DNA from 2 places in the Streptomyces sp. NPDC026515 genome. Region 1 is predicted to be linked to the other one. Evidence: riboswitches for the same ligand, from Rfam matches in the RefSeq annotation. Region 1 holds a riboswitch; the other holds the start of a gene.

Region 1 (11,179 bases):
GCTGCGGCTTCTCGAAGATCTCGTCGACCGGGCCGCGCTCCACGCACCGTCCGCCGTACATCACCAGTACGTCGTCGGCGATCTCGGCGACCACACCCAGGTCATGGGTGATGAGGACGACCGCGGAGCCGAACTCCTTCTGCAGGTCGCGGATCAGGTCGAGGATCTGCGCCTGGACGGTGACGTCGAGGGCGGTGGTCGGCTCGTCCGCGATGAGCAGCTCGGGGTTGTTGACCAGGGCCATGGCGATCATGGCGCGCTGGCGCATACCGCCGGAGAACTCGTGCGGGTAGCCGTCGACGCGCTTGGCCGGCTCGGGGATCCCGACCCGGTCGAGCATCTCGATGGCCCGGGTGCGGGCGACCTTCTTGCTGACGTCGTGGTGGACCCGGTACGCCTCGACGATCTGGTCGCCGATCTTGTAGTACGGGTGCATCGCGGACAGCGGGTCCTGGAAGATCATCGCCATCTCGCGGCCACGCAGCCGGCGCACCTCGTCCGGGGACGCGCTCACCAGCTCCTTGCCGCCCAGCCAGATCTCGCCGGACATCCGGACGTTCTTGCCGCGGGCGCCGAGCCGGTGCAGGCCCATGATGGCCAGCGAGGTCACGGACTTGCCGGAGCCGGACTCGCCCACGATGGAGAGGGTCTTGCCCTTCTCCAGCGAGAAGCTGAGGCCGTCGACGGACTTGACGATGCCGTCGTCCGTCGGGAAGTGCACCTTGAGGTCGCGGACTTCGAGGAAGGCCTCGGGCGTGTGGGACGGCGTGGGCTCGCCCACGGCCGCGCCGGTCTTGGAGAGTTCGGTCACGAGAGCCTCACCCGCGGGTCGGCGGCAGCGTAGAGCAGGTCCACCAGGAGATTTGCGATGACGACGAAGAAGGCGGCGAGCAGGGTCACGCCCAGGATGGGCGGCAGGTCGTTGTCGTCGATGGCCTGCACCGCGTACTGCCCGATGCCGTGCAGCGAGAACACGGTCTCGGTGATCACCGCGCCGCCCAGCAGCAGACCGAGGTCCATGCCGAACACGGTGATGATCGGGGTGAGCGCGGCGCGCAGTCCGTGCCGGACGACGACCTTGCGCTCGCGCAGGCCCTTGGCACGGGCCGTGCGGATGTAGTCCTCGTTCATCGTCTCCAGCATGCCCGAGCGGGTGAGCCGCGCGTAGATGGCCGAGTACAGGAGAGCCAGCGAGCACCAGGCGGGGATGAGGGTGTTGGCCCACTGCGCCGGGTTGTCGGTGAGCGGGACGTATGTGCGGCCGAAGATCGGCCATTGGTAGGTGAAGAGCAGGATCGCCAGGTTGCCCGTGAAGAACATGGGCAGCGAGACGCCGGCGAGGGCCACACCCATGAAGGTGCGGTCGAAGAAGGAGCGCGGCTTCAGCGCGGAGACCACGCCGATCGCCACACCCGAGACCAGCCACAGGACAGCGGCGCCGAGGGCCAGCGACAGGGTCACCGGCATCCGGGAGGTGAGCTGCGGCCAGACGGCCTGGTGGGTCTTGAAGGAGTAGCCGAAGCACGGCGCATTGCAGTGCACCGTGCTCGGGCCCAGGTCATAGGTGGCGCCGGAGACGATCCCCTTGATGAAGTGCCAGTACTGGACGTAGACGGGCTGGTCCAGACCGAGGTTGTGCTTGACCGCGGCGATGTCCGCCTTCGACGGGCTCTTGCCGATGTACTGCTGCGCCAGCTGATCAGCGGTCTGCCCGGCCAGCCGCGGCAGCACGAAGAAGATGGCGAAGGTGACCGCGGAGACGACCAGCAGCAGGATCACCGCTGCGAGCGTCCGACGGAGGATGTACGAGATCACGGGGATCGGCGCTGGTGCCCGCGGGCCTCTCGGCCCGCGGGCACCAATGCCTTCACCTGCCTTCCGGGGCTGCTACTTCGACGCTACGCCGATGTTGAGGTAGTCGTACTGGCCGCTGAAGGCCGCCGTGGAGACCAGGTTGGTGAAGGTGGTCGGGCGGGCCAGCAGGACCTTGAAGTAGGTCAGCGGCACGAGGGCCGCGTCGTCCATGGTCTGCTTGTCGATCTGCGTGTAGATGGTGTTGCGCGCGGCGTCGTCCTGGGTGCCGATCGCCTTCGCCAGCAGGTCGTTGACCGACTTGTTGTTGTACTGCGACAGGTTGGTGTTACCGGACTGGCTGATCGCCTGGCCGTTCAGGATCTGCTGCAGGAAGCCGTAGCCGGACGGCCAGTCGGCACCCCACTGCATCATCATCAGGCCGACGTTCTGCTTGTTGGCGAAGTTCGGCACACCCGCGTAGTCGGTGAAGTACTTGCCCGACGGGTACTGCTTGAGGGTCGCGTTGATGCCGACCTTCTTCAGCGAGTTGATGATCGCCGTGGCGGCGTCGATCTCCTGCGGGCGGTCCGAACGGGCCGTGATGTTGGTGTTGATCGACGTCTTGCCGCAGGCCTTCAGCTGCTCCTTGGCCTTGGTCACGTCACCCTTGTTGCCGGCGCTGGCGTAGACGTCCGACTGGGTGTAGCCCGGGATGTCCGGAGGCAGCACCGTGGAGGCCACGTCACCGCGGATCGGGCCGCCCTCGGCGGTCTGCACCGAGACCTTGTCGACCGCGTACTCGACGGCCTTGCGGCAGGCGACGTTGTCGAACGGCTTCAGCTTGGTGTTGATCGCCATGTAGACCAGACGGCCACCGTAGGTGTTGTCCGTGTTGGCCTTCTTGGCGGAGTCGGTGAGCACCTGGGCCTGCGTGGCGGCCTGGACACCCGTACCGCCGAGGTCGATCGCGTCGCCGGCCTGGACGTCCTTGTCGATCGTCTCGGCGTTGACCTTCAGGTTGACGACGATCTTGTCCGGCAGCTGCTTGCGCAGCGGGTCGGTCTTCGCGTCCCAGTTCTTGTTGCGGACGAGCACGGCCTGCTTGCCGTCCTCGTAGCTCTGGAACTGGTACGAGCCCGAGGACACGATGTTCTTGACGTAGTCGACGCCGTTGTCCTTGGCCTGCGGGACCGGGGCCGTCTGCGGGGCCGAGACCAGGTAGTCGAACTCCTGGAAGGCCTGCTTCAGGTGGAAGACGACCGTGGTGTCGTCCGGGGTCTCGATGGACGCGAGGCCCTTGGCGCTCTTGTCCTTGTAGGGGCCCTTGTACTTGTCGCCGCCGACCAGGAACTGCTGGAAGTAGTTCGGGCCGAGGGAGAGCACGTCACGCGCGAAGTTGGAGCGCTCGACGGCGTACTTGACGTCCTTGGACGTGATCGCCGTGCCGTCCTGGTACTTCAGGCCCGAACGCAGCTTGTACGTCCAGGTCTTGCCGCCGTCGCTCGGGACGCCCTTGCTCGCGGCGAGGTCCGGGACCAGGGTGTTGCCCTTGGAACCGGGGCCGGGCTGGAACGTCATCAGCGGGCGGGCGTACAGCCGGCTGAAGTTGTACATGTAGGCGTAGTACGTGTTACCGGGGTCGAACGAGTCCGGGACGTCGGACAGCTCGTAGGTGACCGTGCCGCCCTTCTTGTCGGACGCGTTGACGACACCCTTGGTAGCCGCGTTGGCCGCGGCGGAGCTGCCGCCGCCGTTGCCGTCCTTGTTGTCATCGGCCTTGCTGCACCCTGCAACCAGCAGGGTGGCGGAGCCGATGGCCGCGATCGCGGCCAGCGCTGACCTTCGCATGATGGGTGGGTTCCCCTCCATTGTCGGAAACTTGTCGGGCTCTCGGTGACGGCAGGCGTCAGCGACTGCGCGGGTCGAGAGCGTCGCGGAGACCATCACCGAGCAGGTTGAACGCCAGGACGGTGATGAAGATGGCAAGGCCGGGCACGATCATGTACTGCGGATCGACCTGGTAGTACGTCACGGCTTCGCGGAGCATGCCGCCCCAGGACGCCTGCGGGGGCTGGATGCCGACGCCGAGGAAGCTCAGGGACGCCTCGAAGAGGATGTTGGTCGGGATCAGCAGCGTCGAGTAGACGATGATCGGACCGACCAGGTTGGGCATCAGCTCGCGGAACAGGATGTACGGGCCCTTGGCTCCCATGCCGCGGGAGGCGTCGACGAACTCGCGCTCCCGCAGGGCGAGGGTCTGGCCGCGCACGATCCGGCCCAGGTAGGGCCAGTTGAAGAAACCGATGACGAAGATCAGCACGCTCAGGTGCAGCGGCAGTCCGTTCAGGCCGAACGCGCCGCCCTGGAGGGTGGCGGAGATGGCGATGGCGAACAGCAGGAGGGGGAAGGCGAGGAAGGTGTCCATCAGCCGGCTGATGACCGAGTCGACCCGGCCGCCGTAGTAGCCCGCGACCACACCCATGATCGCGCCGATCACGTTCGACAGGATGGTCGAGCCGAAGGCGACCACCAGGGACACCCAGGAGCCCTCCAGGATGCGGGTGGCGATGTCCCGGCCGAACTTCGGGTCCACACCGAGCGGGTGGTCAAGGCTCATGCCACCCCAACCGCCGTTCGGCAGCGAGGTGTTGGCGTCGATCAGGTCCTGGTGGAAGGCGTTGGGGTCGAGGCCGAGCAGGGCCTGGATGGGGCGGGCGAGGATCGCGACGAGGATCAGCAGGACGACAACGATGCCGCCGGCCACGGCGACCCTGTCCTTCTTGAACCGGGTCCAGGCGATCTGCCCGAGGGAACGGCCCTCGATCTGCCCTTTTCCGGCACCCTCCAGCACAGCTTCCGGCTGTGCCTCGGCTGCCGACCCAGTGGTCTCGATCGGTGCGGTCACAGTGACCTGACCCCTCTCACCGGTGGTGACCGGCTTTTGTCCGCCGCGGTGGGCGGCTTGGTTCGCTTGACTGCGCGGTGGCCGCCGATGGTTGCGGCCCGACTGTCCACGAGACCCTTCGACCGGTACGGGTCCGTACCGGCTCGCAGGATCGCCGACCTCGCGTCTGAGAGGCGAGTCTTCAATGCACTGGTGATCACACGCCAGGCCTGATGGAGAAAGTATGCGCAACCGTGATGACGACCGGGGTTTCCGCTATCCGGACCGCAGGCCATCCAGGCCGGACGGAATCAATCCCACCAAAGGCGCCAACTCCGCCCCAGTCGCGCCGGTCTACGCGCGGAGACCGCACTCGCGCAGTTGACTGCCCGTCACCCACCGTCGCACCGCCGCACGGAGAAGCGGAGGTTTGGGCGCAGGGCGGACCCCACTCGACGTGACTGACGTCACGCTCCGCTTATTGTCATGACTACGTCAACACAGTTCCTTCTCTCTCCCTCCACAAAGTGAACAATCGGGACCTTGCGGATCAGATGTTCCTCTGATAATTCACCTGACCGCCCCGAGAGCAACCGCTTACCCGGACACAGGGAGGCCGATGAGAGCGCTTCCCCATGGCGAATTCCGTTCGGCGGAACCAGGCCGCGACGAAGCGGCGCGCCCGTTCCGTGGAGGGAACGGGCGCGCCGCCTTCTCGTCGCTCAGTAGCCGCTCTGGGCCGGTGGATACCCGTATCCCGCGGCCGGTGCGGGTGGCGGGGCCGCGTGGGCCTCGCGGTCGTAGAACGGACGCGCGGCGGCCCGCATCCACATCACCACGGGGTCGTACTCGTCGGTCATGGCGACCGTGGACACCGGCAGCCCCTCCGGCACCGCCCCGACGGACTGCTGCATCATCGCCCGCACCGAGTCCACGGCCGGCGGCGACGTGTCGTACACGTCGAGTCCGATCGCGAGATACGGCGCGCCGAGCGCCGGCTGCACCCAGGCGCGCCGCAGCGAGCGGACCGCGGGCGTGCGGTGGGCGTTCTGCGACAGCAGCGCGTAGAACTGCGGGATCTCGATGGTCGGTTCGGCCAGACGCAGCGGCCCCGCGGGCTGGCGCTCCAGGCCGGTCGCGATCCGGCGCAGGTCCAGCCAGGGGATGCCGACCCCGCCGCCCGGGGCGTGCGGGTTGAGCCACAGCCCGAAGTGGTCGGGATAGAGGGTGCGGGCCACGTCGAGGCCGTCGACCACCTCGTACGAACGGTTCCAGCCGCTCGCCGACAGTTCCTGGGCCGAGGTCACGCAGGGGGCGTAGCCGTGGCCCTCGACGTCCATGTTCCCGTACTGGGCGTCGGGGGAGCCGCCCTGACCGTGCCACAGGAGCATCCAGATCTGACCCGAGGACGGCGTGGCGAGGGCGCGGAGGAGTGCCTCGTAGGCGTCGTAGCGCCCGGGGGTTACCTGGCGCAGCATGTGCTCGACCTGTCCGGCCGCCGCGGTGCCGCTGGCGCTCACGTGTTACCGCCCCTTCATTTGTCGCCCCGCATTCGGGGACAGCTTAAGCGCCCGGGGGGAGGGGGCCGATGGTCCGTGCACGAGTGGGGGTTGCGTCGTGGCCGGGCGGGCCCGCGGGGTCGCACCGCACATCGGCACGGCCCCGCGCCCCTGGCGGGGCGCCTTCAGTGGCCGTACTGGTAGAAGGGCCGGACGTTCTCCCGCATCCAGTGGCCCACCGGGTCGTCGGCCACGTCGAGCAGGACCAGGTTCACCGGCCACTGCACCGGGACCCGGCCCAGCGCCTTGCCCAGCGCCTCCAGCGGCACCGCCCTGATGTCCCCCTCCCACTGCGAGAGTTCGACGCCCACGAACATCACGGGGTCGGCCGTCTCGACCGCGGCCAGGCAGCGGCGGGCCGTGGCGACCACGCCGGTCCCCGCGAACTCGGCGGAGGCCGCGGCCAGGAAGTCCATCGGGTCGTCCTGCCAGTCCGGTTCGAAGAGCCGGACCCGGCCGCCCGAGGCGGGGCCGTCCAGTTCGCTGCGGCCGCAGCGGCACAGCTCGGCGACCGCCTCCGGCGGCAGCGGGACTCCCACCACGCCCCCCGGGTTCACGGCGATGCCGACCTGCGGGGGCAGACCGCGGGCGAACTCGACGGCCGGGGCGATCGTGTACGACAGGTGGGCGCCGACCACCTGGCGGAACTGCTCCTCGGAGCTGAAGACCGGGACGTACACCCGGCCTTCGATCTCGGTGGTGGGCAGGTCCAGCGGGCCGCTGTGCGGACCGCCGCCCTCCGGCAGCGGGATCCACAGGAAGCTGCGGCCGAGTACCTCGATGAGCCGGCCCGCGGCCGAGGGGACGCCGAGGGAGGCCGACAGGACCTCCTCCAGTTCGTTGCCGGGCCAACCGCCGTGCGGGTGGGGGTGCGCCTGTGCCGGGAAGTCCGCGGGAATGTCCGCCGGGAAGTCCATCTGCCTACCGCCTGCTGGAAACCGCTGCTGCTGAGTCTGAAAAGGCTAGCGGGTGGCTGTGACAATGCCTCACCCCGTGAGCCGATCCGCCGACCGGGGGGCCTCACCCGGTGGGCTGCTCCGCCCTCCGGAAGGCGATCCGGCACAGTACGTCCGCCGCGTCCCGGTCGAGCAGGACCGCCGAGCCGACCCCCTGGGGCAGCCCGCCCTTCTCCACCGCGCGCACCAGGCGGGACGCGGCGTGGCGGTGGCGCAGGAAGGCGTACCGGGAGACGCCCCGGCCGCGCTCGCGCTGGCCGTCCAGCGCCGTGCCGGGCGTGACGTCCAGGAGCAGCAGGTGCAGGGTGCCGCCGCGGCGGCGGGCCGCGCGGGCCAGCCAGTCGCGCACCCAGGCCTGGGTCCCGCAGTCGTGCACCACGACGCCCTCGCCGGTGCGCAGCGCGCGGCGCAGTCCGGCGTAGTGGGCGAGGCGGACCAGCGGGCGGTAGAGGGCGTACGGCAGGAAGCGGGCCAGCCGGGCGTCCCAGCGGTCCCGGGTGTCCTGGGAGTCGATCCGGATGCCCTGGACGGTGCGGTGCATCAGGGTGGACTTGCCGCTGCCGGGCAGTCCGGTGACCACGACCAGGTCACGAGGGCCGAAGAGCAGACCGGGCGGGCTGCCGCCCGCACGGTCGCGCAGATCACGGACGACCGGTGCCGGCTCCGCGCACCGCTCGAGCGCGGGGGCCGCCGGCTGCCCGGACAGGGCCATGCCCGTCGTCGCGTATGCCGTGGTCCTTGTCACCGTGACCGTCCTCCCTGGGGGTTCAGGAAAGGTTCTCCCCACATACTGTAAAGAGAAGGTAATCCCCGGTGTCTCGCGGTTCGGTCCGCTTCCGGCCACAGGCCTGTCACAAAGCTCCGCCCGGCATGCAATGATGTGCCCGCCAACTGCATACCGGCCGTTTGAATCCGCGCGGGAGAGTCCCCGGCAGTCTTCGCCGGGGCGCCGAAGGAGCAAGTCCCTCCCTTGAATCTCTCAGGCCCCGTTACCGCGCGGGCGAGGCACATCTGAAAAGCGGGCCGCCGTCTCGGCGGTCCCACCCAAGGTGCAAGTCGTGACCACTGTGGTGGTCGAGGCGAACCTCTCAGGTTCCGATGACAGATGGGGAGGACAGACCTCGCCTGTCATGCCCTGGGATCTTTGGGAGACGACCGACCGATGAGCAGTTCCGATTCCGCTGGACTCCGCCGTACCGCGCTCGATGCCCTGCATCGCTCGCTCGGCGCCACCATGACCGACTTCGCCGGCTGGGACATGCCCCTGCGCTACGGATCCGAACGCGACGAGCATGTCGCCGTGCGGACCAGGGCCGGGCTCTTCGACCTCTCCCACATGGGCGAGATCGCCGTGACCGGCCCCCAGGCGGCCGCCCTGCTGAACCACGCCCTGGTCGGCAACATCGCCTCCGTCGGCGTCGGGCGCGCCCGCTACACCATGATCTGCCGGGCCGACGGCGGCATCCTCGACGACCTGATCGTCTACCGGCTGGCCGAGACCGAGTACCTGGTCGTGGCCAACGCCTCCAACGCCCAGGTGGTCCTCGACGCGCTGACCGAGCGTGCCGACGGGTTCGACGCCGAGGTGCGCGACGACCGGGACGCGTACGCCCTGATCGCCGTCCAGGGACCGGAGTCGCCCGGGATCCTGAAGTCGCTGACCGACGCCGACCTGGACGGCCTGAAGTACTACGCCGGGCTGCCCGGCACGGTCGCCGGGGTCCCGGCGCTGATCGCCCGCACCGGCTACACCGGCGAGGACGGCTTCGAGCTGTTCGTGAAGCCGGAGCACGCGGTGCAGGTGTGGCAGGCGCTCACCGACGCGGGTGAGGGCGTCGGCCTGGTGCCCTGCGGGCTGTCCTGCCGGGACACCCTGCGCCTGGAGGCGGGCATGCCGCTCTACGGGCATGAGCTGACCACCTCGCTGACCCCCTTCGACGCCGGGCTCGGCCGGGTGGTGAAGTTCGAGAAGGACGGCGACTTCGTGGGGCGCGAGGCGCTCCAGGAGGCCGCCGACCGGGCCGCGGCCGAGCCGCCGCGGGTGCTGGTCGGCCTGGTCGCCGAGGGCCGTCGGGTGCCGCGCGCCGGGTTCTCGGTGGTCGCGGGCGGCGAGGTGATCGGCGAGGTCACCTCCGGCGCCCCCTCCCCCACCCTGGGCAGGCCGATCGCCATGGCGTACGTCGACGCGGCGCACTCGGCGCCGGGCACCACGGGTGTCGGTGTGGACATCCGGGGCAGCCACGAACCGTACGAGGTCGTGGCCCTGCCCTTCTACAAGCGCCAGAAGTAGACCCCGAGGCAGACCCAGAGGAGACACTGGGCGCGGCGGCGCGTGACCCTGCGCACATTTCCGCTGCTCACGTGTCTTTCCAGCAGTCCTCTTTCACCAGCACTCCCCCGCGTACAGGAGAATTCAGGCCATGAGCAACCCCCAGCAGCTGCGTTACAGCAAGGAGCACGAGTGGCTGTCGGCCGCCGCGGACAGCGTGGCGACGGTCGGCATCACGGAGCACGCGGCCAACGCGCTCGGTGACGTCGTCTTCGTCCAGCTCCCGGCCGTCGGCGACACCGTGACCGCGGGCGAGTCCTGCGGCGAGCTGGAGTCGACCAAGTCGGTCTCCGACCTCTACTCGCCGGTCACCGGTGAGATCACCGAGATCAACGAGGACGTCGTGGACGATCCGTCCCTGGTGAACTCGGCCCCCTTCGAGGGCGGCTGGCTGTTCAAGGTGCGCATCGCGGACGAGCCGGCCGATCTGCTCTCCGCCGACGAGTACACCGCCTTCACCGCCGGCTGAGGACCGCACAGACACCGGCTGAGGAGTCGTAGAAAAAGATGTCCGTTCTGAACACGCCCCTGCACGAGCTCGACCCGGAGGTCGCGGCCGCGGTCGACGCCGAGCTGGTGCGCCAGCAGTCCACCCTGGAGATGATCGCCTCGGAGAACTTCGCTCCGGTCGCGGTCATGGAGGCGCAGGGCTCGGTACTGACCAACAAGTACGCCGAGGGCTACCCGGGCCGCCGCTACTACGGCGGCTGCGAGCACGTCGACGTCACCGAGCAGATCGCCATCGACCGGGTGAAGGAGCTGTTCGGCGCCGAGTACGCCAACGTGCAGCCGCACTCCGGTGCCTCCGCCAACCAGGCGGCCCTGTTCGCGCTGGCGCAGCCCGGCGACACCATCCTGGGTCTGGACCTCGCCCACGGCGGCCACCTGACCCACGGCATGCGCCTGAACTTCTCCGGCAAGCAGTTCGGCGTGGTGGCCTACCACGTGGACGACGCCGGTCTCGTGGACATGTCCGAGGTGGAGCGGCTCGCCAAGGAGCACCGGCCGAAGGTGATCATCGCCGGCTGGTCGGCGTACCCGCGCCAGCTGGACTTCGCCGAGTTCCGGCGGATCGCCGACGAGGTCGAGGCGTACCTGTGGGTCGACATGGCCCACTTCGCCGGCCTGGTCGCCGCCGGTCTGCACGAGAACCCGGTGCCCTACGCCGACGTGGTCACCTCCACCACCCACAAGACGCTGGGCGGTCCCCGCGGCGGCATCATCCTGGCCCGTCAGGCCTTCGCGAAGAAGCTGAACTCGTCCGTCTTCCCCGGCTTCCAGGGCGGTCCCCTGGAGCACGTGATCGCGGCGAAGGCCGTCTCCTTCAAGGTCGCCGCCTCGGAGGACTTCAAGGAGCGCCAGCGTCGTACGGTGGAGGGTGCGCGCATCCTCGCCGAGCGGCTCACCGCGCCCGACGCCCGCGAGGCCGGCGTGAGCGTGCTGTCCGGCGGCACGGACGTGCACCTGATCCTCGTCGACCTGCGCGAGTCGGAGCTGGACGGGCAGCAGGCCGAGGACCGTCTCCACGAGGTCGGCATCACGGTCAACCGCAACGCCGTCCCGAACGACCCGCGCCCGCCGATGGTCACCTCGGGGCTGCGGATCGGCACCCCGGCGCTGGCCACCCGCGGCTTCACGGCCGAGGACTTCACCGAGG
Region 2 (11,179 bases), on a different contig from region 1:
TCCGGCTGCCCGCCGCACCCAGCGTGATCGTACGTACGGCCCAGCCGTACACCGAGAAGACGGAGAAGGGCACATCGTGATCGCCGTACTTGGCCTCGTCGTGGGCGTCGTGGCCGGACTGTTGGTCCGTCCGGAGGTTCCGGCGGTCGTCGAGCCGTATCTGCCGATCGCCGTCGTCGCGGCGCTCGACGCCGTCTTCGGCGGTCTGCGGGCCATGCTGGACGGGATCTTCGACGACAAGGTCTTCGTGGTGTCGTTCCTGTCCAACGTGGTGGTGGCCGCGTTGATCGTGTTCCTGGGTGACAAGTTGGGCGTGGGCTCGCAGCTGTCCACGGGCGTCGTCGTGGTCCTCGGTATCCGTATCTTCTCCAACGCCGCGGCGATCCGACGGCATGTCTTCCGGGCGTGAGCGGCATGAGCGAGCACGAGAAGCAGCCGGAGCACCGGTTGCGCAAGGAACTGCCGGCCGAGGTACCCGCCACGGCGCCCGAGCCGGGACCCGCCGCCGAGCCCGAGCCGGAGACCGGGCCGAGCGGCCGCCGGCGGCTGGTCGAGGGGTTGTGGCCGCCGCGGGTCAGCCGGGCCCAATTGATCGTCGCCGTGCTGCTGTTCGGGCTCGGATTCGGCCTCGCCGTGCAGGTGGCGTCGAACAGCGACAGTGACAGCGCGCTGCGCGGGGCCCGCCAGGAGGATCTTGTCCGCATCCTCGATGAACTGGACGACCGTACTCAGCGTCTTGAGGACGAGAGGACAGGACTCGAAAAGCAGCGTCAGGAGTTGCAGAGCAGCTCCGACCAGGCGGCGGAGGCCCGCAAGCAGACGGCCGAGAAGGAGAGGCAACTCGGCATTCTGGCGGGCACCGTGGCGGCGCAGGGTCCTGGCATCACGATGACGGTCGACGACCCGAAGGGAACGGTGCAGGCGGACATGCTGCTCGACGCGATCCAGGAGCTGCGCGCGGCCGGCGCTGAGGCGATCCAGGTCAACGGGGTGCGCGTGATCTCCGGTACCTACCTCAGCGACTCCGGGAAGAGCGTGAGCGTCGACGGGAACAAGATCACCCAGCCTTACGTTTTCAGGGTGATCGGCAAGCCGCAGGACCTCGAACCGGCTCTCAACATCCCCGGAGGCGTGGTGCAGACCCTGGAGAAGGAGCAGGCGACGGTGACCGTCGAACGATCGACCAAGATCGTCGTGGATGCCTTGCGACCGGCGAAGCAGCCTGACTACGCTCGGTCGACCCCATAGTGAACCGGTGGTGCATGCGGGACATCCGGCGAGGGCATGAGGATGCGGGGGGTCGGCGCACCGGGGAGCCGGTGCGTGGTGGAAACTGTCTGGTGGATACGGACGTTGTGTGGTTGTCCGGGTCGGCCGGTTTATTCAGTCAGGGTTCGTCCTGCCCCACGGGCGGGTCTGTTTCGGTCAAGGGGAATCGCCCGTGAAGTTGTTTTCGAAGTTGTTCGGCAAGAGCGCGCGAGAGGGCAGCGACAACGCGACCGCTCGCCATCGCGCACAGCCCGACGCGGACGGTCAGCGCCCGCTGTTCCGGGACCAGGTGGCTGGTCCGGGGGGTGACATTTCGGGAGGTCAGGGCGCGCCGTCAGTTGACCCGTCCCAGTCCGGCGGCATAGGTTTCGGGCAACCGTCAACCTCAGGTGCGGGTGGAGGGTTTACCTCCGGCCCGTACGCGTCCAACGCCCCGGCGGGGCAGCCGCGGCAGGAGGATCCGTCCATGTCGGCCCTGGTTTGTACGAGGTGCGGTAACCGCAACGCGGAGAACGCCCGCTTCTGTTCCAACTGCGGTGCCCCGCTGCGCGCGGGCGCCGTTCCCGAGCGGGCGTCCGAGACGACGTCCACGATCTCGATCTCCGGCCTGGAGGCCTACGACGCCGAGGTCACCGGCCAGACCCAGGCGCCGGCGCTCTCGCCCGAGGCCCAGGCGGCCGTCGACGCGCTGCCGCTGGGCTCCGCGTTGCTGGTCGTGCGCCGCGGCCCGAACTCGGGCAGCCGCTTCCTGCTGGACAGCGACCTGACCACGGCCGGCCGTCATCCGCAGAGCGACATCTTCCTGGACGACGTGACGGTCTCGCGCCGCCATGTGGAGTTCCGCCGCCAGCCGGACGGCTCGTTCACGGTGGCCGACGTGGGCAGCCTGAACGGCACGTACGTCAACCGGGAGCGCATCGACCAGGTCGCTCTGTCGAACGGTGACGAGGTCCAGATCGGCAAGTACCGGCTGGTCTTCTACGCGAGCCGGCAGGGCATCTGACCCTCCGGACCTCGTGCCGGGACCCCAGGGAAGAAGGTCCATGCTGCACACGCCGAGCGGCGGTACCGGTCACGGCACCGCCGCCACGGAATCCGGGCTGATGAGCATCGGCACGGTGCTGAACGTGCTGCGCGACGAGTTCCCCGAAGTGACCATCTCCAAGATCCGTTTTCTGGAGTCGGAGGGGCTCATCGAGCCCCGCCGGACTCCGTCCGGGTACCGCAAGTTCAGTGGCGGGGACGTGGAGCGTCTCGGACACGTCCTGAGGATGCAGCGGGACCACTACCTGCCGCTGAAGGTCATCCGCGAGTACCTGGACGCCATGGAGCGCGGTGAGGCCGTACAGCTGCCCGTGCTGGGGCGGCAGCGGGACGGCGAGGCGGTGCCGGTGGTGCCCGAGGTGCCCACGGTGGCGCGGATCGGGCGGGACGAGCTGCTCGCGGCCGCCGAGATCGACGAGAACCGCCTGGCGGAGTGGGAGTCGTACGGGCTGCTCACTCCCCTGGAGGACGGCGTGTACGACTCCGAGGCGGTCACCGTGGCCGCGCTCGTGACGGAGCTGGGCAGGTTCGGGATCGAACCGCGTCATCTGCGGGTGATGAAGGCCGCCGCGGACCGTGAGGCGGGCCTGGTGGACCAGGTGGTGGCCCCGCTCAGGCGGCACCGCAACCCGCAGACCCGGGCCCACGCCGAGGCCCGTACGAAGGAGCTGGCGGCGCTCACGGTGAAGCTGCACGCCGCACTGGTGCAGAGCGCCCTCGGGGTGCGGCTGCCGTGACCATCGTGACAGGACCCGGGCGGAGGCCGGATCGGGCGCGCGTTCCGGGCCCGACTACCCAAACGTCCCGGGCACGGCCTAGGGTTGCTGTGTGAACGAGCTCGATGTCGTAGGTGTCCGGGTGGAAATGCCCTCCAACCAACCGATCGTGCTCCTGCGCGAAGTGGGAGGCGACCGTTACCTCCCTATCTGGATCGGTCCGGGGGAGGCGACGGCGATCGCGTTCGCCCAGCAGGGCATGGCTCCTGCACGACCGCTGACCCACGACCTGTTCAAGGACGTGCTGGAGGCCGTCGGCCAGGAGCTCACCGAAGTGCGCATCACGGACCTGCGTGAGGGGGTCTTCTACGCGGAGCTGGTGTTCGCCAGCGGTGTCGAGGTGAGCGCTCGTCCGTCCGACGCCATAGCGCTGGCGCTGCGCACCGGAACGCCGATCTACGGGAGCGACACGGTGCTGGACGACGCGGGCATCGCGATCCCTGACGAGCAGGAGGACGAGGTGGAGAAGTTCCGCGAGTTCCTCGACCAGATCTCGCCCGAGGACTTCGGCACCAGCAGTCAGTGAGGGACGGGAGCCGGCCGGCGCTTCAGCCGCTCACCCGAAGGCCGCGACGGGCCGGTTCACGGTTCGTCAGGGGCGGAACTCACGGGCGATTGCCGGCGGCCACTGAGAGCGTCCTACGCCTTCCCGCCAGACCATTCGGCTAGCCTTTCCCCGCGGTGGGGCACGGGAAACCACTCCTAGGGTGATTATCACTCGGCGTGCCGAGTGTGGCGATCGTTGACGCACCCCTGGTGACTGCCTACCGTCGAGAAGGCAGGTCAAGGACGGAGGTCGGCGTGAGAAGCAGCGGCGACGGTATGGCTGGGGGTGCCCCGGGACGCGGTCTCGGGGAGAGCGGTCCGTACCCGCCCCCGGGCTCTCGACTCCGTCCGAGTTGGGGGGACCCCCAGCACGGCAGCGGTGGCGGTCACGCCGCGCAGCGGCCGGCGGCGGTGCCGAGCGGCGAAGGGGTGGCGTCCATGACGACCGAGGAGATCGGCTATCGGGGGCCCACCGCCTGCGCGGCGGCCGGCATCACCTACCGGCAGCTCGACTACTGGGCACGCACCGGCCTGGTCGAGCCCAGCGTGCGGCCCGCCTACGGATCGGGCACCCAGCGCCTCTACAGCTTCCGTGACGTCGTCGTCCTGAAGATCGTCAAGCGGTTCCTGGACACCGGAGTGTCCCTCCAGAACATCCGCACCACCGTCCGGCACCTGAGGGAACGCGGTTTCCGCGACCTGGAGCGGATGACCCTCATGAGCGACGGCGCCACGGTCTACGAGTGCACCTCGCCCGACGAGGTCCACGCGCTGCTCCAGGGCGGGCAGGGCGTCTTCGGGATCGCGGTCGGCGTGGTCTGGCGGGACGTGGAGAGCGCGCTCTCCCAGCTGCACGGCGAGCGCGTCGACACCGGTGAGACCCTCGTCGGGCACAACCCCGCCGACGAGCTGGCCCGGCGCCGCAACAAGGCGGTCTGAGGCGCCAAGGCGCTGAGGCTCCCCCCATGGCCTCCTGAGCCCTCTGTGACACCCCGGCGCGGTTCCGTGCCGGGGTGTTGTCAGTGGTGTGGTGCAGCATCGGAGATGTGAGAAACGCGCCCACGATCCTGCATCTCGACATGGATGCCTTCTACGCCTCGGTGGAGCAGGCATCCAAGCCGAGCCTGCGGGGGAAGGCCGTGGTCGTGGGCGGCCTCGGACCGCGTGGCGTGGTGGCCACCGCCTCCTACGAGGCCCGGGTGTTCGGGGTGCACTCCGCGATGCCGATGGCGCAGGCACGCAGGCTGGCGCCGAACGCCGCCTACCTCGTGCCGCGCTTCGGGCTGTACCGGTCGATCAGCGAGCAGGTGATGGCGCTGCTGCACGAGCTGTCGCCGCTGGTGGAGCCGCTGAGCCTGGACGAGGCGTTCGTGGACCTGGAGGCGGGTGAGGTGGGCTGGGACGCGGGGTCGGCGCGCCTGGTGGGGGAGAAGCTGCGCGCGGACATCCGGAGCGCCACGGGGGTCTCCGGGTCGGTCGGGCTCGCCGCCTCGAAGATGCTCGCGAAGATCGCCTCCGAGCAGGCCAAACCGGACGGGCTGGTGCTGATCGCACCGGGCACCGAGCGGGCGATGCTCGGGCCGATGTCGGTGCGGACCCTGCCGGGCGTGGGGCCGGCGACCGGGGACCATCTGCGGCGGGCCGGGATCACCACGGTCGACGAGATCGCCGAGGCGGGCGAGGACGAACTGGTTCGGCTGCTCGGCAAGGCCCACGGGCACGCGTTGCACGCGATGGCGCTGGCGCAGGACGAACGGCCCGTGGTCGCCGAGCGGGAGGCCAAGTCGGTGTCCGTCGAGGACACCTACGACGTGGACATCCACGACCGGATGCGGGTGGGGATGGAGGTACGGCGGCTGGCCGACCGGTGCGTGCGCAGACTGCGCGGGGCCGGGCTGTCGGGGCGGACCATCGTGCTGAAGGTACGCAGGTACGACTTCTCGACGCTCACCCGGTCGGAGACGCTCCGGGGGCCGACCGACGACCCGGCGGTGGTGCGGGAGGCGGCCGCGCGGCTGCTGGACTCGGTGGACACGACGGGGGGTGTGCGGCTGCTGGGCGTCGGGGTGACGGGGCTCGCCGACTACACCCAGGAGGATCTGTTCGCTCAGGCGGCGGCGGGGGAGGGGGCGGGGGAGTCCGCGACGGCGGAGGAGGACGCGGCGGAGCCGGTCGCCGAGCAGCAGCCGGCCGCCGAGCGGCGGTGGCCGGCGGGGCACGACGTGCGGCATGCCGAGTACGGGCACGGATGGGTGCAGGGGAGCGGGCTGGGGAGGGTGACGGTGCGGTTCGAGACGCCGGGGGCGGTGGAGCCGGGGCGGGTGCGGACGTTTCGTGTCGACGACCCGGAGCTGGAACCGGCGGAGCCGTTGCCGCTGGTGTCGGGGCGACCGGGTGACGGGGTGGCGGCAGACGGTGTGTGCGGGCGGGTGGGGGGCTGATCGCGCAGTTCCCCGCGCCCTTTGCGGGGGCGTTGCGAGCGGCGCCCCGCCGCCGCCCGGTCAGGTGCCCGGGTCCTCCGTGCCCGCCAGCTTGCCGAAGTGGTGGTCCGGCTCGTCGGGGGGCGGGGCGGCCGTCGTGTCCAGGCCGTAGTGGTGGTAGAGCTGGAGCTCCTGCTCGGGGGAGAGGTGGCGGCCCACGCCGAAGTCCGGGGCGTCCTTGATCAGGGCGCGGTCGAAGGGGACCTTGAGGGTGCCCTCGACCAGTTCGCTCGGCTCCAGGGGCACGAAGGCGTCCCGCGAGAACAGGCCGGTGCGTATGGCCGCCCACTCCGGCACCCCGGTCGCGTCGTCGAGGTAGACCTCGTCGATCGTGCCGATCTTCGTGCCGTTGCGGTCGAACGCCTTGCGGCCGATCAGGTTGCGCGGATCGATGTCGGTCTGCACGGGCCCTCCACTAGGTCGCAACTCATCCGTAAGCACTACAAAAGAGCACATTGAAGGAGGCGGCCACTCGAAGACCCGTGCGTTGCCCTCGCTGGTAGGCTGGCAAGCGGCTGCTGACCCCGCGCGGGAGAGTCCTCCGGACAGACCGGAGGCGCCGAAGGAGCAAATCCTCCCCGGAATCTCTCAGGCTCACGTACCGCACGGACGAGGTCACTCTGGAAAGCAGGGCGGGCGTCGACGGCGTCCGCTCTCACCGACGGTGAAAGCCGGATCCCCTGGGCGTCCGGCGAAGCTCTCAGGTTGAGATGACAGAGGGGGAGGCCGTCGGGGTGCCCGTGCCGGGGTACCCCTCGAAGGTCGCGTCAGACCAGGAGGCCTCCGCAATGACCGCCCAGCGCGTTCCGCTTTCCGAGCTCGAGCAGGGAATCCCCTTCGAGCAGCGCCATATCGGACCCGATCACGAGGCCCGGGCCAAGATGCTCGCCCAGGTCGGTTACGGCTCACTCGACGAGCTGACCGCCGCCGCCGTGCCGGACGTCATCAAGAACGCCGACACCCTGGAACTGCCGGGCGCGCGCACCGAGGCCGAGGTGCTGGCCGAGCTGCGGTCGCTGGCCGACCGCAACCAGGTGCTCGACTCCATGATCGGACTGGGCTACTACGGCACCTTCACGCCGCCCGTCATCCTGCGCAACGTGATGGAGAACCCGGCCTGGTACACGGCCTACACGCCGTACCAGCCGGAGATCTCCCAGGGCCGGCTGGAGGCGCTGCTGAACTTCCAGACCGTGGTCGCCGACCTCACCGGACTGCCCACCTCCGGTGCCTCGCTGCTCGACGAGGGCACCGCCGCCGCCGAGGCCGTGGCCCTGTCGCTGCGCATGGGCAAGAACAAGAAGGGTGTCTTCGTCATCGACGCGGACGCCCTGCCGCAGACCATCGCCGTGATCGAGACCCGGGCCGAACCGGCCGGGGTCGAGATCGTCGTCGCCGACCTCAGCGACGGAATCCCGGCCGACCTCGCCGCACGCGAGATCAACGGCGTGCTCGTCCAGTACCCCGGCGCCTCCGGTGCCGTACGCGACATCAGGCCGCTCATCGAGCAGGCGCACGGGCTGGGCGCGCTGGTCACCGTCGCCGCCGACCTGCTCGCGCTGACCCTGCTGACCTCGCCGGGCGAGCTGGGCGCCGACATCGCCGTCGGAACGACCCAGCGCTTCGGTGTGCCGATGGGCTTCGGCGGGCCGCACGCCGGCTACATGGCGGTACGCGAGAAGTTCGCGCGCAGCCTGCCCGGCCGGCTCGTGGGCGTCTCCGTGGACGCCGACGGGCACCGGGCCTACCGGCTCGCGCTGCAGACGCGTGAACAGCACATCCGCCGTGAGAAGGCCACCAGCAACATCTGCACCGCACAGGTACTGCTCGCCGTGATGGCCGGCATGTACGCCGTCTACCACGGGCCCGAGGGGCTGCGGGCCATCGCGCAGCGGACCCACCGCTATGCCACGATCCTCGCCGCGGGCCTCAGGGCCGGCGGGGTCGAGATCGTGTACAGTGCCTACTTCGACACCCTCACCGCACGCGTGCCCGGCAAGGCCGCCGAGGTCGTCGCGGCCGCCTGCCTGGGCGGCGTGAACCTGCGGCTGGTGGACGCCGACCACGTCTCCATGGCCTGCGACGAGACCACCACGCGGGCCCAGCTGGGTGCCGTGTGGGCGGCTTTCGGGGTCGGGGGCGACGTCGAGGCGCTGGACGAGGCCGCCGCGGACACGCTGCCCGAGGCGCTGCTGCGCGAGGACGGCTACCTGGGCCACCCCGTCTTCCACGAGCACCGCTCCGAGACCGCGATGCTGCGCTATCTGCGCCGCCTCGCCGACCGGGACTACGCGCTGGACCGGGGCATGATCCCGCTGGGCTCCTGCACCATGAAGCTCAACGCGACCACCGAGATGGAGCCGGTCACCTGGCCCGAGTTCGGCCAGCTGCACCCCTTCGCGCCCGCCGAGCAGGCACAGGGCTATCTGACGCTCATCCGTGAGCTGGAGGAGCGGCTCGCCGAGGTCACCGGCTACGACAAGGTGTCGCTGCAGCCCAACGCCGGGTCGCAGGGCGAGCTGGCCGGACTGCTCGCCGTACGGGCCTACCACCGCGCCAACGGCGACGAGCAGCGCACCGTGTGCCTGATCCCCTCCTCGGCGCACGGCACCAACGCCGCCAGCGCCGTCATGGCCGGCATGAAGGTCGTCGTCGTGAAGACCGCCGAGGACGGCGAGGTCGACGTCGAGGACCTGCGGGCGAAGATCGAGCTCCACCGTGACCAGCTCGCCGTGCTGATGATCACGTACCCGTCCACGCACGGCGTGTTCGAGGAGCACGTCGCGGACATCTGCGGTCAGGTGCACGAGGCCGGCGGCCAGGTGTACGTCGACGGTGCCAACCTCAACGCCCTGGTCGGGGTCGCCAAGCCCGGCCACTTCGGCGGCGACGTCTCGCACCTCAACCTGCACAAGACCTTCTGCATCCCGCACGGCGGCGGCGGCCCCGGCGTCGGCCCGGTGGCCGTACGGGCCCACCTGGCGCCGTACCTGCCGAACCACCCGCTCCAGCCGGCCGCGGGCCCGGCGACCGGTGTCGGGCCGATCTCGGCCGCGCCGTGGGGCTCCGCCGGAATCCTGCCGATCTCGTGGGCGTACGTCCGGCTGATGGGCGGCGAGGGGCTCAAGCGCGCCACCCAGGTGGCCGTACTCAGCGCCAACTATGTCGCCAAGCGGCTGGAGCCGCACTTCCCCGTGCTCTACACCGGCCCCGGCGGGCTGGTGGCGCACGAGTGCATCATCGACCTGCGGCCGCTGACCAAGGCGACCGGGGTGAGCGTCGACGACGTCGCCAAGCGGCTCATCGACTACGGGTTCCACGCGCCGACGATGTCCTTCCCGGTGGCCGGCACGCTGATGATCGAGCCGACCGAGTCCGAGGACCTGGGCGAGCTGGACCGGTTCTGCGCCGCGATGATCGCGATTCGGGCGGAGATCGACAAGGTCGGGGCGGGGGAGTGGCCCGCCGAGGACAACCCGCTGCGGGGCGCCCCGCACACGGCCGCCGCCCTCGGCGGGGAGTGGGAGCACGCCTACACGCGGGCCGAGGCCGTCTTCCCGGCCGGGGTGTCCGCCGCCGACAAGTACTGGCCGCCGGTACGCCGGATCGACCAGGCGTTCGGCGACCGCAACCTGGTGTGCTCCTGCCCGCCGCTGGACGCGTACGAGGACTGATCCGCGGTGTCCGCGGTGGTGCGGTAGTACGGATGTGACAGAGGCCCCGCTCCGGCGGGGCCTCTCGCATGGGGCGCTACGCCGGGTACGCGTGGGTCTGTGTCGCCTTCACCGTCGCCCACACCGGGGTGCCCGGGTGCAGGTCCAGTTCGGCGGCGGCGACCGCGGTGAGGTCGGCGACGAGGGCGAGGCCGCCGGTCAGGTCGGCTCGGATCCGGTCCCCGTGGATCTCCAGGCCCGCGACCTCGCAGCGCCAGACGTTGCGGGCGCTGGCCCCCGTGGGGCGGTCCCGGAACAGGGTGACCGCGCTCGGCGGGAACGCGACGAACACGTCGCCGGTGAGGTGCTCCGTGGTGGCGATGGCGGAGCCGGTCTCCAGCCTGACCAGATGGCCCGCGGCCGCGGCCTCGGCCCGGCCGCGGTAGAGGTTGAGGCCGACCAGGTGCGCGATGTAATCGGTGCGCGGGTGGCGGGCGATGTCCGCCGGGGTGCCCTGCTGGACGATCCTGCCGTGCTCGATGACGATCAGACGGTCGGCCAGCACCATGGCGTCCAGCGGGTCGTGGGTGACCAGAACCGCCACGGCCTCGAACTCCGCGAGATGGCGGCGGAGTTGGGAACGGACGTCCAGGCGTGTGCGGGCGTCCAGGGCGGCGAGGGGTTCGTCCAGGAGCAGCAGGCGGGGGTGGGTGGCCAGCGCCCGGGCCAGCGCGACGCGCTGGGCCTGCCCGCCGGACAGCCGGCGGGGTTTGGCGCCGGCGTGGTCCGCGAGGCCCATGCGGTCCAGCCAGGCGGCCGCCCGGACGCGGGCCTCGGCCTTGCTCGCGCCGTGGCAGCGCGGACCGAAGGCGACGTTGTCGAGGGCCGTGAGGTGGGGGAAGAGGAGGTAGTCCTGGAAGACGACGCCCACCGGGCGGGATTCGGGGGGTGTGCGGTCCAACTCCGTCCCGTCCAGGCGGAGATGGCCGGCGGTGAGCGGGGTGAGGCCGGCCAGGGCGCGCAGGGCGGTGGTCTTGCCGGCGCCGTTGGGGCCGAGGACGGCGACGACCTCGCCGGGGGCGGCGGTGAGGGTGATGTCGAGATGGAAGGCGCGTCGGGTGACGACGAGGCGGGCGTCGAGGCCGGCAGGGCCGTGGGGGTGCGACGGCGGGCGCGCGGGGGTTGCCCGGCCTTCGGCGACGGCGGCGGGTGGTGTGGGGTCGGGGGTGGTCATGAGGCGGTCATCCAGCGGTCGCGGAGGCCTGCCAGTACCGCGATCGAGACCGCGAGCAGGACCAGGCTGAGGGCGATCGCCGCGTCGGGGTCGTTCTGGAGGGCCAGGTAGACCGCCAGTGGCATGGTCTGGGTGCGGCCCGGGAAGTTGCCGGCGAACGTGATCGTCGCGCCGAAC

What was found. A riboswitch is a leader RNA that binds a small molecule or an ion and turns the genes downstream of it on or off. The one in region 1 is predicted to bind glycine.
Region 2: it holds a riboswitch for glycine, as region 1 does, so the genes downstream of both, gcvP (aminomethyl-transferring glycine dehydrogenase) here and gcvT (glycine cleavage system aminomethyltransferase GcvT) in region 1, are expected to answer to the same signal.

Annotation. Positions count from the first base shown of each region.
Region 1 is NZ_JBVHQD010000011.1:256,376-267,554, forward strand. It holds gene ACZ4O3_RS24605 (ABC transporter ATP-binding protein) at 1-811, opposite strand, end outside; gene ACZ4O3_RS24610 (ABC transporter permease) at 808-1,815, opposite strand; gene ACZ4O3_RS24615 (ABC transporter substrate-binding protein) at 1,888-3,642, opposite strand; gene ACZ4O3_RS24620 (ABC transporter permease) at 3,701-4,699, opposite strand; gene ACZ4O3_RS24625 (enhanced serine sensitivity protein SseB C-terminal domain-containing protein) at 5,401-6,198, opposite strand; gene ACZ4O3_RS24630 (enhanced serine sensitivity protein SseB) at 6,363-7,154, opposite strand; gene ACZ4O3_RS24635 (AAA family ATPase) at 7,258-7,938, opposite strand; glycine riboswitch at 8,101-8,198, shown strand; glycine riboswitch at 8,199-8,308, shown strand; gene gcvT (glycine cleavage system aminomethyltransferase GcvT) at 8,356-9,483, shown strand; gene gcvH (glycine cleavage system protein GcvH) at 9,614-9,991, shown strand; gene glyA (serine hydroxymethyltransferase) at 10,030-11,179, shown strand, end outside.
Region 2 is NZ_JBVHQD010000035.1:47,399-58,577, reverse strand. It holds gene ACZ4O3_RS41755 (DUF881 domain-containing protein) at 1-80, shown strand, start outside; gene ACZ4O3_RS41750 (small basic family protein) at 77-409, shown strand; gene ACZ4O3_RS41745 (DUF881 domain-containing protein) at 415-1,248, shown strand; gene ACZ4O3_RS41740 (FHA domain-containing protein) at 1,442-2,272, shown strand; gene ftsR (transcriptional regulator FtsR) at 2,313-3,050, shown strand; gene ACZ4O3_RS41730 (bifunctional nuclease family protein) at 3,142-3,615, shown strand; gene ACZ4O3_RS41725 (MerR family transcriptional regulator) at 3,891-4,574, shown strand; gene ACZ4O3_RS41720 (DNA polymerase IV) at 4,682-6,076, shown strand; gene ACZ4O3_RS41715 (PRC-barrel domain-containing protein) at 6,137-6,520, opposite strand; glycine riboswitch at 6,635-6,729, shown strand; gene gcvP (aminomethyl-transferring glycine dehydrogenase) at 6,904-9,789, shown strand; gene ACZ4O3_RS41705 (ABC transporter ATP-binding protein) at 9,866-11,002, opposite strand; gene modB (molybdate ABC transporter permease subunit) at 10,999-11,179, opposite strand, start outside.